Regions from separate parts of the Pandoraea thiooxydans genome, predicted to be linked through region 3. Evidence: predicted binding sites of a transcription regulator. Region 3 holds the regulator's gene; each other region holds the start of a gene.
What was found. The regulator FNR, encoded in region 3, switches genes on or off when oxygen is low (the NO sensors DNR and NnrR bind a similar motif). The targets are predictions, from matches to a motif close to TTGATNNNNATCAA.
Positions count from the first base shown of each region.

Region 1: PATSB16_RS06770 (cation-translocating P-type ATPase) is a predicted target of FNR. The motif match lies at 2,699-2,712, and genes of this name have one in related genera.
Region 2: PATSB16_RS09085 (universal stress protein) is a predicted target of FNR. The motif match lies at 2,734-2,747, and genes of this name have one in related genera.

Region 1 is NZ_CP014839.1:1,486,555-1,491,013, forward strand. It holds gene PATSB16_RS06755 (alpha/beta fold hydrolase) at 1-359, opposite strand, end outside; gene PATSB16_RS06760 (MFS transporter) at 384-1,649, opposite strand; gene PATSB16_RS06765 (LysR family transcriptional regulator) at 1,752-2,648, shown strand; gene PATSB16_RS06770 (cation-translocating P-type ATPase) at 2,873-4,459, shown strand, end outside.
Region 2 is NZ_CP014839.1:1,967,165-1,971,623, reverse strand. It holds gene PATSB16_RS09100 (hypothetical protein) at 1-16, opposite strand, end outside; gene PATSB16_RS09095 (HPF/RaiA family ribosome-associated protein) at 20-406, opposite strand; gene PATSB16_RS09090 (zinc-dependent alcohol dehydrogenase family protein) at 687-1,724, shown strand; gene PATSB16_RS09085 (universal stress protein) at 1,822-2,655, opposite strand; gene PATSB16_RS09080 (zinc-dependent alcohol dehydrogenase family protein) at 2,815-3,801, opposite strand; gene PATSB16_RS09075 (DUF1488 family protein) at 3,820-4,119, opposite strand; gene PATSB16_RS09070 (BON domain-containing protein) at 4,351-4,459, shown strand, end outside.
Region 3 is NZ_CP014839.1:2,334,500-2,338,958, forward strand. It holds gene rluB (23S rRNA pseudouridine(2605) synthase RluB) at 1-158, opposite strand, end outside; partial or broken gene scpB (SMC-Scp complex subunit ScpB) at 606-1,179, opposite strand; gene fnr (fumarate/nitrate reduction transcriptional regulator Fnr) at 1,550-2,302, shown strand; gene aptA (omega-aminotransferase AptA) at 2,448-3,785, shown strand; gene PATSB16_RS10735 (YybH family protein) at 3,808-4,239, shown strand; gene PATSB16_RS10740 (competence/damage-inducible protein A) at 4,253-4,459, opposite strand, start outside.

The DNA.
Region 1 (4,459 bases), 850 kb from region 3:
CGCGCCTCGGCCAGGCGCAATCCGATCGGACCGCCGTAATCCTGCACGAATAGCGCATAACGTCGAACCTCGAGGGTGTCGAGCCAGCGGCCGACGAAATGCGCCAGATTGTCGAACGTGTAATCGAAGTCTTGCGGCGACGGGGCGCTGCTATGGCCAAAGCCGGGATAGTCCGGGGCGAGCACATGAAAGCGGGCGGCCAGCAGCGGGATCAACGTCTCATACATGCGCGACGAAGAGGGGAACCCGTGCAACAGCACGACAGTGGGCGCATCGGGATGACCGGCCTCCCGATAAAAGATGTCCAGACCGTCGATCGGTACGGTGCGATAGGTGATGGTGGTACGGCTCGATGGCATGATGAACCTCAGGTTGACACGGGATCAGTGAACGGCTGGCTCGGCCGGGTGCGGCGAGAACAGAAAGAAGCGATGCACCAGCGCCGCGCCAATGAAGAAAGCCGCCGACAGCGCGCACACGCCGATCCATCCGGCGCATGCGAAGACCGGGCCGGCGAACGCGGCGCCGATGGCGCTGCCCAAAAAGAACAGCCCGGTGTAAAGGCCGTTGAGACGGCCGCGCGCCTCCGGGGCGAGCAGGTTGATGGCGCGCCGGCCAAGGGTCTGGTCGGCGATGACCGAGGCGTCGATCACGCAGGCGGCGACGGCCAGCAGCAGTACCGAGACCGGCGCTGGCAGGTGCGCACTCACGGCCAGCGCGGCGACCACCGTGCCGCACAGGGCGATGCGATGCGCGGCCCGAGCGGCTGGCCCGGCACGGCCACGGTCGCCGGCGCGCCCGGCCAGCGGCGCCACCACGACGCTGGCCGCGCCTGCGAGGGTGAACAGGGCGATTTGTAACGGCCCGAGATTCAGCGGTGGGCGCGCGAGGACGATCGCCACGCTGGTCCAAAAGGCGTTGAAGCCGGCCATCAGCAGGCCTTGGCACAGCGCGTGATGGCGCAGCACCGGTTCCTCGGCGACCAGCCGGCCCAGCGAGGCCACCAGCGATCGGTAGCTGGGGCGCGCCGCCGGCCGCAGCGCGGGCACGCGCGGCAACGCCAGCACGAGAGTGAGCACCAGCAAAATGGCATCGCCGACGAAAAAGCTGCGCCAGCCCAGCGTGCCGTCGGCCAGCCCCGCCAGCGGGCGCGACAGCAGGATGCCCAGCATCAGCCCGCTCATCACATTGCCGATCACTTTGCCGCGCGCGGCCGGCCCGGCCAGTGCTGCGGCCGCCGGAATCAGCATCTGAATCGCGCTGGCCGAGACACCGATGACAAACGAAGCGGCCAGAAAACCCGAGGCCGATGGCGTCCACGCGGCGAATGTCAGTGCCACGGCCTGTGCGCCCAGGGTCGTGCCGATCAGCGGGCGCAACGGCAGGCGGTCGACCAGCGGCACCAGTGCGAACAGGCCCACCGCGTAGCCGAGCAGCGTGAGTCCTGTGACGAGCGAGGTCCACGCGCCCAAATGCAGCGACACGTCGAGTCCGTTGATGAGGGCTTGCGACGCGTAAAGCGGCAGAACCGCCGTGCCGACCAGGGTGGCAAAAATCAGCGTCACGCTTAACGAAAACGCCTGGCAGGGCGCTGCGGTGACGCCACGCGCCGCCGGCGACGCCGATGCCTTAATGCAGTGGGGATCCATGGGGCCTCTCGATCTGTGATTGACGAGGCCATCCTACTATCAATGAATTAATTGATAATTGGCATAGAATGACATTGATAATCCATTTTTTATGGAGAATTCATGCTGTCGCTGCGTGATCTCGAAGTATTTGTCGCCATTGCCGAGGCGGGCAGTCTGACCGCGGCCGCCGAGCGGCTGGGGCGGTCGCTCCAGGCGGTGAGCCGTTCGCTGCAGTCGCTCGAAGCCGAAGTCGGCGCGACCTTGATCGCACGCACCACCCGCAGCTTGCGCCTGACACCCGCCGGCGAGCGCTTTCGCGAGCGGCTGCAGGACGTGTTTGCCGAGCTCGAGGCCGCGCGCGCCGAAGTGGCCGAAGAAACAAGCCATCTGCGCGGCACACTGCGCGTGAGTGCGGCCACGCAGTTCGGGCCGGCCTACGTCGTTCCGCTGGTGAGCGAATTCCTCACGCGGCATCCCGGGCTTGGCGCCGCGCTCGACTTCGACGACGAGTATCGCGATCCTGTCAAAGGCGGCGCGGACGTCACGATCCGCATCGGCGACACGCCTGACTCGCGGCTGGTTGCGCGGCGCCTGGCGTCGGTGCGCCGCGTGGTCTTCGCATCGCCTGAATATCTCGAACGACACGGTCGGCCGCTCGCACCGGCCGATCTTGTCGCGCACGAGTGCGTGATCCGCTCCAACGCCGCGCATCCGCGCCTGTGGCGCTTCCAGTCGCCCGAGCAGGGCGAGATTGCGGTTTCCGTCAAAGGGCGCATCGAGGCCAATCATGCCGATGCGGTCAATCGCGCCGTCGCCTGCGGCATGGGCATCGGCATCGCCACGCTGTGGCAGATCCGTCCGCTGCTCGAAGCCGGCAAGGTCGAGCGGCTATTGAGCGCTTTCGAGCCCACGCCGGTGCCGCTCAATGCCCTGTGGGTGCGCGCGCCCCGGCTGCCGGCGCGCACCCGGCAATTCATCGATTTTCTTGCCGAGCGATTTGCCGACGAGTGGCTGTAGTCCAGTCAGGTTCGCGGGCGCGCCGCGTGACTCAGGAGGCGCGTGGCTGCTTGACAATTGTCAACCCGAGCCAGGGCCGGTCGCATCACACTGAAAAAGTTGCGCGAGTCATCCGCTTGGCGCCGCGCGGCCTGGCCCGCAGACCCATCATGCGATCCCCCAATGCGCCGACGGCGCCACGTCAAGGTCCCGATCAGATGCAACCGTCTTCGCGCCCGGCAGACATGACAACTTCCGAGTCCGAAGTGGCGGCGAGCGCCGAAGCGCGGCAGGGTTTGTCGAGCGAGCGGGCGGCCGCGCTGCAGGCCCAATGGGGCCGCAACGAGATCGCCGCGGTCGCGCGCGCGGGGTGGTGGGAGACCCTGCTCGAAGTCCTGCGCGAACCGATGTTTTTGCTGCTGCTGGGCGCCAGTGCGGTATATCTGGCGCTGGGTGACCGCATCGAAGCATTGACCCTGCTGGCCTTCGTGCTGCTGGTAGTCGCCCTGACGGCGTTTCAGAGTCATCGGACCCGCCAGGTGCTGGATGCGTTACGAGAACTCTGCGCACCGCGCGCGCAGGTCCTGCGCGACGGCACGCTGCAAGCCGTCTCGGCCACCGAACTGGTGCCGGGTGACGTCGTGGTGGTCGGCGAGGGCGCCCGCGTGCCGGCTGACGGCCTGCTGTTCGAGGCGCATGAGCTTAGCGTCGACGAGTCGCTGTTGAGCGGCGAGTCGGTGCCGATCGCCAAGTCGTGCGATGGCACGTTGCCGGAACCGGCGCTTGCCGCAGCCCGGCAGCTGTTCTTCGGCTCAATGGTCGTGCAGGGCCAGGGACGCATGATCGTCAGCGCCATCGGGGCCTCCACCGCGCTCGGTCGCATCGGTGCTTCGCTCGGCGGGATCACCCAGGCGCAATCCCCGCTGCAGTTGCAGGCACGCGCATTCGTCAACCGCTTTGCGATCGTCGCGCTCTGCCTGTGTGTCCTGTTGGCCGTGGCGTACCGCTGGCGTACCGGCGAGTGGGTGCCGGCCTTGCTGGCGGGTATCACGCTCGCCATGGGCATCCTGCCAGAAGAAATTCCCGTGATCATGACGGTTTTCATGGCGCTGGGCGCACGCCGGATTGCTGCCGAGGGCGTCCTCACGCGCCGCCTGAACGCGATCGAGACGCTTGGCGAGGTGTCGGTGCTGTGCGTCGACAAGACCGGCACGCTCACGCAAAACCGCATGGCGGTACGGGTCCTGTTCGCGCAAGGTCAGGAGCAAGTCGTCGACGACACGCTGCCCGAGCTTGGCGAGGCCTATCACGAGTTGCTCGAATATCTGGTGCTCGCCAGCGAGATCGAGCCGTTCGATCCGATGGAGCGCGCCTTTCAACGGGCCGGGCAACGGTACCTTGGCGGTACCGAGCATTTGCACGGAGATTGGGCGCTGGTTCAGGAATACGCCCTGAGCCCGGCCTTGCCTGCGATGTCGCACGGCTGGCACGCGCCGGACCTGAGCCATTATCCGGTCGCCTGCAAGGGCGCGCCCGAAGCCATTTGCGATTTATGCCACCTGGACGAGGCGCAAACCGCCGCGCTGCTTGAGCGTTCGGCGCAAATGGCCAGTCGCGGCTTGCGCGTGCTGGGGGTGGCCCGGGCGCTTCATCCGGGTAGCGAGTGGCCGGCCAGGCAGCACGATTTCGAATTTTCATTCGTCGGACTGGTGGGGCTGCTCGATCCAGTGCGCCCCGAGGCCGCCGAGGCGATTGCGGCGTGCCGCGCCGCAGGCATTCGGGTGGTGATGATCACCGGCGATTACCCGACCACGGCGCAAGCGATCGCGGCC
Region 2 (4,459 bases), 370 kb from region 3:
GGGTGATGGACGTCATCTGTCAACCTCCAGGCATGTCCAGTGTGGCGATATCGCCCTGCTCGCTCGCTGCAACGCGCGGGCTCGCCCTGCGCGAGCGCACGCGCGCCCGGCGTTTTTCGGTCAAGTCGCGCGAAATGGCCTCGAGCACACCGCGCACCGCGACGTAAGCGTCTTCGTCAGCATACTCGCGCGTGATGGCCGCCGTGCCGTTGGCCATCGTCAAATGCACCCTGACCTGATACTGCCTTCCCTGATGCTGGTGCTTTTCGAGCGCTTCGATGGTTACGTGACAGCCAAGGATCTCCTGGCGGGAACGCTGCAATTTGTCGAGCTGCTTGAGCACCTCGGCGCTGACCGCGTCCGAGCTGGGAATGTTGCGAAAAATGATCTGGGTAGGTATGAGCATGGCTGAAAGACCGGTCGGACGGGGCGGATACGATGCCAGTTTGCTCCATCGGGAGTTATTCGGTATCGCTGTTTGATTCCTTTATAGGGCAACGCAATCGCGCCCCTTATGACATTGGTCAAATAACGCGAATTAATCCCGGCCGTCCCCGGCAAAGGCGCTTGCCTATCGTTTGCGTTTTGTCAAAACGCCGGCGACTGCACCTGCCATGCTTTTTCCGTAGTTGCCCACACAAGCCCTTCAACGCATCCATGCTCCCAGCCGGGAGGACGAGGTTATGATGAAAGCATTGATCTATCGAGGCCCAGGCGAACTCGCCCTGGAAGAGCGCCCTCACCCCGAGCTTTACGCGGCGACCGACGCCATCGTCAAGGTCACCAAAACGACCATTTGCGGCACCGATCTGCACATTCTCAAAGGCGACGTCCCGACCTGCGCACCGGGGCGCATACTCGGACACGAGGGGGTCGGGATCGTCGAACAGGTCGGCACCGGCGTCACGGCGTTCATGCCGGGCGACCCGGTGCTGATCTCGTGCATCTCGTCGTGCGGCAAATGCGCGGCGTGCCGCAAGGGCATGTATTCGCATTGCGAGACCGGCGGCTGGATTCTCGGCAACCGCATCGACGGCACGCAGGCGGAATACGTTCGCATTCCTCACGCCGACACGAGCCTCTACCGGATTCCACCCAACGCGGACGAAGAAGCGCTGGTCATGCTCAGCGATATTCTGCCGACCGGCTTCGAGTGCGGCGTGCTCAACGGCAAGGTGCAGCCAGGCAACACGGTGGCAATCGTCGGCGCCGGGCCGATCGGGCTGGCTGCGCTGCTGACCGCCCAGTTCTACTCGCCGGCGCAGTTGATCGTGATCGACCGCGACACCTCGCGGCTCGAGGTGGCGCGACGGTTCGGCGCGAGCGCTACGATCGACCCCGATCAAACCGATCCGCTCAAGGAAATTCAACGCCTGACCGGCGGCGCGGGCGTCGATACCGCGATCGAGGCGGTAGGCGTGCCGGCTACCTTTCAATTGTGCGAGGAAATCGTCGCGGCGGGCGGTGTAATCGCCAATGTCGGCGTGCATGGCGTCAAGGCGGATTTGCACCTGGAGAAGTTGTGGGATCGGAATATCGCGATCACCACGCGTCTGGTGGATACCGCCTCCACGCCGATGCTGCTCAAGACCGTGCAGGCCGGCAAGCTCGATCCGCTCAAGCTGATTACCCATCGCTTCAAGCTGGACGAAGCACTCGAGGCCTACCGCACCTTCGGCCAGGCCGCCGCCACTCAGGCGCTGAAAGTGATCATCACGCCATGACGGTTCCACTTTCCAGGCTGCGCGCCGGATAAAAAAATCGCCGCAAAGACCTGCGGCGATTTTTTTGTGTGCGACCCGATTTCGATGCGTCGGTCCTTCAGTGCGATATCAGGATCGGCGTGGTCATGTAGCGCAGCATAGTGCGGGTGACGCCGCCGAGCATCAACTCGCGCAGGCGGCCGTGGCCATACGCGCCCATGACCACCAGATGGGCTTCCATTTCCTCGGCTTGCGAGAGCAGCAGCACGCCGTCGCTGCTGTCGGTGTCCTCGTCGAAACGACGGGTCTGCGCGGTGATCTGGTGACACGCCAGCAAGCCGGCCAGGGCCTCGGCCGACGACTCGCCGCCTGTCTCGGGACGATTGATTTCCAGGATCGTTACCTCGGAGGCGCACAGCAGCAGCGGCAACGCGTCGGCGACGGCGCGACGCGCTTCACGGCTGTCGTTCCAGGCAATCAGCACGCGGTCCAGGCGTTCCGGCAGCGTAACCCGGGTCGGGACGATCAGCACCGGCACGCCCGACGAGAAAACCACCGTCTCGAGCGCATTCATGTCGAGTCCGGCATGCGCGTCGTCCGGGTCGTATTGGCGTGCGATCAGCAGATCTGCGTTGCGCGCCGCATGCAACGCCGCTTGCGCGGCGACGCCTTCGGGCGCGCTCCAGGTATAACGCACGTCGACGCGCTCGCATTGCGCGATGAATCGTTCCTTCATGCTGATTTCGTGCGGCCCCCCGTGGCTGGTGTCGGATCCACCGAGCGGCACGGACACGGCCATGTCGGCCGCGAACACCACCTCTCGCACCGGCGACACGAGATAGAGCCCGGTGAGGCGAGCGTCGTGCTGCGCCGCAAGTTTTGCCGCCAAGGTCAGCCGTTGCTGGCAATGGGGACTGTCGTCAAGATGAACGCAAATATTTTTGTACAGCATGGCAGCTCTCGTGGCTTGGACTGACCGGGCGGAAATTCGCCCTTGTGATGAATGATCGCCGAAGCCGCCAGGTTTGCCATGATCTGCGTCAAGCGCAGTAATTTCAACCGTATTCAACACGCTGGCGCGGCATGCCCGCTGGCGCGCCGGCATGTCGGCTCATGGCATTTGCAGCACCGCGGCGCCGGTGATGCGCCCCGCGCGCAGATCGTTCAGCGCTTCGTTGGCGAGCTCCAATGCATACCCGGTTGCCTCGATCTCGAGCGGTATCTGAGCGGCCAGGCGCATCAGCGCGATACCGTCGGTGCGGGTCAGGTTGGCCACCGAGCAAATGCGCCGCTCGCCCCACAGACGTTCATAGGCAAACGCAGGAATATCGCTCATGTGGATGCCGCCGCACACGACGATGCCGCCCTTTCTGACGTGACCGAGCGCGAGCGGCACCAGCGCGCCGACCGGCGCGAACAGCAAGGCCGCGTCGAGCGCCTCCGGGGGCGGCTGGTCACTGCCGCCGGCCCATACTGCGCCCAGGCGCCGTGCCAGCGCCTGCGCGGCACCGTCGCCGGGGCGCGTAAAGGCGAATACCTGACGCCCCTCGTGCCGGGCAATTTGAGCGACGATATGCGCGGCCGCACCGAAGCCGTAGAGTCCAACGTTGCGCGCGTCGCCCGCCATGCGCAACGTGCGATAACCGATCAGGCCGGCGCACAGCAGCGGCGCGGCCGTCAGATCGGTGTAGCGCTGCGGCAAGTGAAAGCAGTATCGCGCGTCGGCCACCGCGCGGGTCGCATAACCGCCATTGACGGTATAGCCGGTGAATTCGGCATGGTCGCAAAGGTTTTCCGCGCCGCTCAGGCAATAGCGGCAATGGCCGCAGGTATGAGCCAGCCACGGCACGCCGACGCGGTCGCCGAGCTCGAAGCCGCTCACGCCCTGGCCGATGCCGGCCACCGTGCCGACCACCTCGTGCCCAGGGATCAGCGGCAGCTTCGGGTGATTCAGTTCGCCATCGACAATGTGCAAATCGGTGCGGCAAACGCCGCAGGCACGCACGTCCAGCAGCAGTTGCCCGGTGCCGGGCCGCGGATCGCTCAATTCGGTCAGGCGCAGCACCGGGCTGCGGCCGTCGAACAGCATCGCCAGCATGATCCTCTCCGTACGAGTTCAGGCGTCGCGCTCGCGCGGCTGGGCATTCTTCCAGCGGAAATGCCCGCTGCGCAGGATGACCGGCGCGCCGACGTCCATCGCAAGGTAGTGTCGCGCGAGATCGTCGATGCGTGCGCGCCCGCCGTGAAATGCCTGCAGCAGATCGTCGACGCGCATCGAAGCCGCCCCGAAGTGGTCTTCGAGCGCTTCGGCGGTGACCGCGCATGTCACCGGGTGGCCGTCGACCTTGGCGACAAACTCGATGGTCATGTCTTCGCAGTTGTAGGTCGGCTCGTCCGGTGGAAACTGAATCTTCATATACCCTCCGGTTGACGGCGGAAATGGCAATCAACCGCTCGCCAGCAGATTATCGGCCGCGCGGTTGCCGCCTCTTTTGATCATAGTCAATGCCCGCCGACAAGTTGCCCCGGAGCTTCGTAGCCGCCCGCGTCGAGGGGCTTGACGTGCATCAAACCGCTTGCCGCGCGCCGCGCATATATTGGGCAAATGCGTTGATATGGACGTATTGCCCAACGGAGAGTGATCATGATGAAAAGCGATGCACAATTGCGCCAGGAGGTTCGCGACGAGATCGACTGGGATCCTGCGATCGACGCAAAACAGATCGGCGTCGAAGTCAATCAAAGCGTGGCCATGC
Region 3 (4,459 bases):
GCCGTCGAATCGCCCTCGCCTTCGCGCTTGCCTTGCCCAGCGGCACGCCGGCGCGCGATCAGACTTCGCGGACCGCGCCGCAAACCGCGGCGCGCCTGCTTGTCCTCCGCGCTCTGCGCCTCTCCAACGGCACGCTCGGATTCGCCATTGGCGTCAATCGGATTCAGTTCCTTGGACTCTTCGCTGTGCTTCAAAACAACCTCAAAGAAAAAGAGCCGCCGCGGGCATACGCCGCGCACAGGCAACTCATGCAAATAGGCAGGCCGGCGGGGCCATTGGTGCGGCGCCCTCGTCGTCCATCGCAACTACGATCGTCCGGGTTCACGTCCCGGCAATCAGATCAGCGCCATCATCGGCCGCCGACACGGAGGCGTCGGGATCCGCAGACACCAACGCCTGATCCGACGGCGATGCCACCGTGGCCGGATCACCTGCCAGCGCCGTCTGCTCGTCGAGGCTCTGCGCATTGCCGGCGGACGCCACGCTCGCCGCATCGGCATGCGGGTCTGTTTCATCATGCGGGCCATCGAGAGGCGCCGGCGGCGCGTCATCGGCGTCACCTACCGAAGACTCCGGTTCGCCAGACGCGGCAACCGCGACGGCCTCGCCCGCGCCATCGTCAAACACGATATTTTGCTGCGCCAGCAAATCAATCTGCGACTGCGCCGCGGGATCCTCGAGTGGAGGTAGGGCGTCGAGCGCCTGCAAGCCAAGATCGTCGAGAAACTGCTTGGTCGTCGCATACAGCGCCGGACGGCCAGGCACGTCGCGATGCCCAATGACGTCAATCCAGCCGCGCTCTTCGAGTTGCTTGATGATCTGGGTGTTGACGGTCACGCCGCGAATTTCCTCGATATCGCCACGCGTCACCGGTTGCCGGTAGGCAATGATTGCCAGCGTCTCGAGCACCGCGCGCGAGTACTTCGGCGGCTTTTCCGGGTTGAGTCGATCCAGATATTCACGCATCCTGGGCCGGCTCTGTAACCGCCAGCCAGACGCCAGCGCCACCAACTGCACGCCCCGTCCCTCCCATTCGCCGCGCATTTCCTCGAGCAGGGCGCGCACGACTCCCGCCGAAACGTCTTCGGCAAATAGCTTGCACAAATCGCCGACTTTTAGCGGCTCTTGGGCACAAATCAACGCTGTCTCGAGGACGATTTTCGCCTCTTGAGTATTCATGCGGCTATGCAGTGCCGGGGATTTTGCAACCCGGTCTCAGGAATAAATTGAGTGCTGGAACAACACAAGAGCGCGCCCGATGATTGTGATCGGTCGAGGAGACGGCAGCGCAACCCGGTTATATCGAATGCTTACTAGGTTGCCTGGAGATTTTCAGGAAGAAACATCTCGCCACCCAGTTCGGGGTCAATTATTACGCAAAGCGATTCGCCCGTAAAGTCGTTTCCCATCCGATTACCGCAGAATTACTATGTCGCCCCCCCTCGCAAGAAGAGCAGGCGCTGCCGGCATGTCCGGCAGCGGGCCAAGTGAGGCGGTACCCTGTCACCGGGCCTCGTGCTAAAATCGTACGCTAAGTTCAGAGGGAACCATGACAACGCAATCCGGCCCGACATCCCCGCCGCCCCGTTGTTCAGCCTGCTCTCTCAGCCAATTCTGCTTGCCTGTGGGCATCCCCCAAAATGAATTGACCCGGCTCGACCAACTGGTAGCGGAGCGCATCCGATTGAAAAAAGGCGATGCGCTCTATCTCTATGGCGACCCGCTGCGGGCCATTTTTGGCGTGCGCTTCGGATCGCTCAAGAGCTATATCGATTCCGAAGATGGCCGCGAGCAAGTCGTCGGCCTGCATATCCAAGGCGAATTGCTCGGCCTCGATGCCATCGCCGACGAGCGTCACGCCTCGACCGCCGTGGCCCTGGAGGACAGCGAGGTCTGCGTGGTGCGCTTTGCCGAACTCGAAAAGCTGTCGGCCCAGGTGCCGTCGCTGCAACGGCAACTGCACCGTCTGTTGAGTCTCGAGATCCGCAACGACCATCGCATGCTCCTGTCGCTGGGCACCATGCGGGCCGAGCAGCGTCTGGCCGTGTTCCTGCTCAATCTTTCCGAGCGGCTGTCGATGCGCGGTTACGCCGCCAACGAGTTCGTGCTGCGTATGAGCCGCGAGGAAATCGGCAGCTACCTCGGGCTGACGCTGGAAACCGTCAGCCGGCTGTTCTCCCGCCTGCAACAAAGCGGCGTTTTGTCGATCAAGCAGCGCCGCCTGAAAGTCACCGATCCCGACGCCTTGCGGCATTTGGCCGGCGAAAGCTGCCAGGCGCCAGCGATCTCGCGTCCCCGCTGAACGGGCCAATACGCGCGGCCGATCGCCCGCGTCGACGCGCCGAAAAGGCGGCACCGCGGCGCGCTTGGCCGAACATCTCGCGCCAATCGACAAAGGCACCAAAACTCACTATATTTCAATCCATCCCTATTCGCCGGAGCCAGACATGGCGGCGCTGTCCAACACCCTGAAGCTTGACCGGGACGAACTGGATACCTACTGGATGCCTTTCACGGCCAACCGCCAGTTCAAGGCTGCGCCGCGCCTTATCGCTTCAGCCGAAGGGATGTACTACACGGATGTCGACGGCCGCCGGCTGCTCGATGGGATCGCCGGGATGTGGTGCTGTAATGCCGGCCACAACCGCAAGCCGATCGTCGAGGCGATCCAGCGGCAAGCCGCCGTCCTCGATTTCTCCCCGCCGTTTCAGGTTGGGCAGCCTTTGCCCTTCGAACTGGCCAACCGGTTGGCCGGGTTGGCACCGGCGTCGCTAAATCGCGTCTTCTTCACGAATTCCGGATCCGAATCGGTCGATACAGCGCTCAAAATCGCCATCGCGTATCAGCGCCAGCGCGGGCAAGGCACCCGCACGCGGCTCATTGGCCGCGAGCGCGCTTACCATGGCGTCGGCTTTGGCGGCATCTCGGTAGGCGGCATCGGCGCCAACCGCCGACTGTTCGGGCCGCTGCTGCCGGGTATCGACCACCTCCCCCACACTCATGACCTGGCGCACAATGCGTTCAGCCGCGGGCAGCCGGCCTGGGGAGCGCATCTGGCTGACGACCTCGAGCGGCTGGTGCAGTTGCACGACGCATCGACGATTGCAGCAGTCATCGTCGAACCGGTGGCCGGCTCGACCGGCGTGCTGGTGCCGCCCAAAGGTTATCTCGAGCGTTTGCGCGAGATAACCCACAAATATGGCATCGTGTTGATTTTCGACGAAGTCATCACCGCCTTCGGCAGACTGGGCGGGTCATTCGCCGCGGGCGTGCTGGGCGTCGAGCCGGACATCATCACCACCGCCAAGGGGCTCACCAGCGGCACAGTGCCGATGGGCGCGGTGTTGGTGCGCGAGGAAATATACGACGCGTTCATGACCGGCCCGGAAAATGCCATCGAACTGACGCACGGGTACACCTACTCGGCCCACCCGCTGGCATGCGCCGCCGCGCTTGCCACGCTCGATCTCTACCGCGATGAAGCGCTCTTCGAGCGCGCTGCATCGCTGGCGGGCTATTGGGAAGACAGATTGCACGCCTTGCGGGAAGCCCGACACGTGGCCGACCTGCGCAACATCGGCCTGATCGGGGCGATCGAGTTGCAGCCGCGCGAGGGTGCACCGGGCGCCCGTGCTTTCGACGTATTCCTCAACTGCTGGGAGCGCGGCTTGATGATCCGCACCACTGGCGACGTCATTGCACTGTCACCGTCGCTCATCATCGAACGCGGGCAAATCGACGAATTGTTCTCAATCGTCGCCGACGCTCTGGCATCGACCGACTGATCGCCACACACCGGGAAGCGGCATGGCTACCTCTTTTTTCCTCACTCCTGACGATGCCGAACAGGCATTTTACGAAGCGCTCAATCGCGGCGACGTCGACGCGTTGATGGAAGTCTGGTCGGAGGACGAGGACGTCGTATGCATTCATCCCGCTGGTCCGCGCGTGGTCGGCGTCGGGGCCGTGCGCAGCAGCTGGGAGCAAATCCTGGCGCACGGCAGCCTTGATATCACGGTCACGCACCGGCAGGTCGCGCGCAATCCGTTATGCGCGATTCACAGCGTTATCGAGCAATTGCTGGTCGAGCACGGACCTCAGCCTCGCTACGCATTCGTGGTCGCCACCAACATCTATCTGAAGGAAGCCGACGGCTGGCGGCTCGTGCTGCATCACGCCAGCCCCGCGCTCGGTCACGAGGGCAGCCAGATCGAAACGCACGGACATGTCTTTCATTGATCCGTGACGACCGTCACGATGCGGCCGGTTCGACAATTTCTCCACCCAGCGCCTCGACCCCTTTTCGCAACGCCTCGAAAGCGCCATCGAGCAGCGCCGGATCGCCCTTGACACCCAGGTCGATGTGCCGGCGGGCATAATGCCCGCCCCGTTCGCTGTCGCCGACGCTGGGCAAGCTGAACACCTTGACGGCCGCAAATTCGGTTTCGATCTGCTCCAT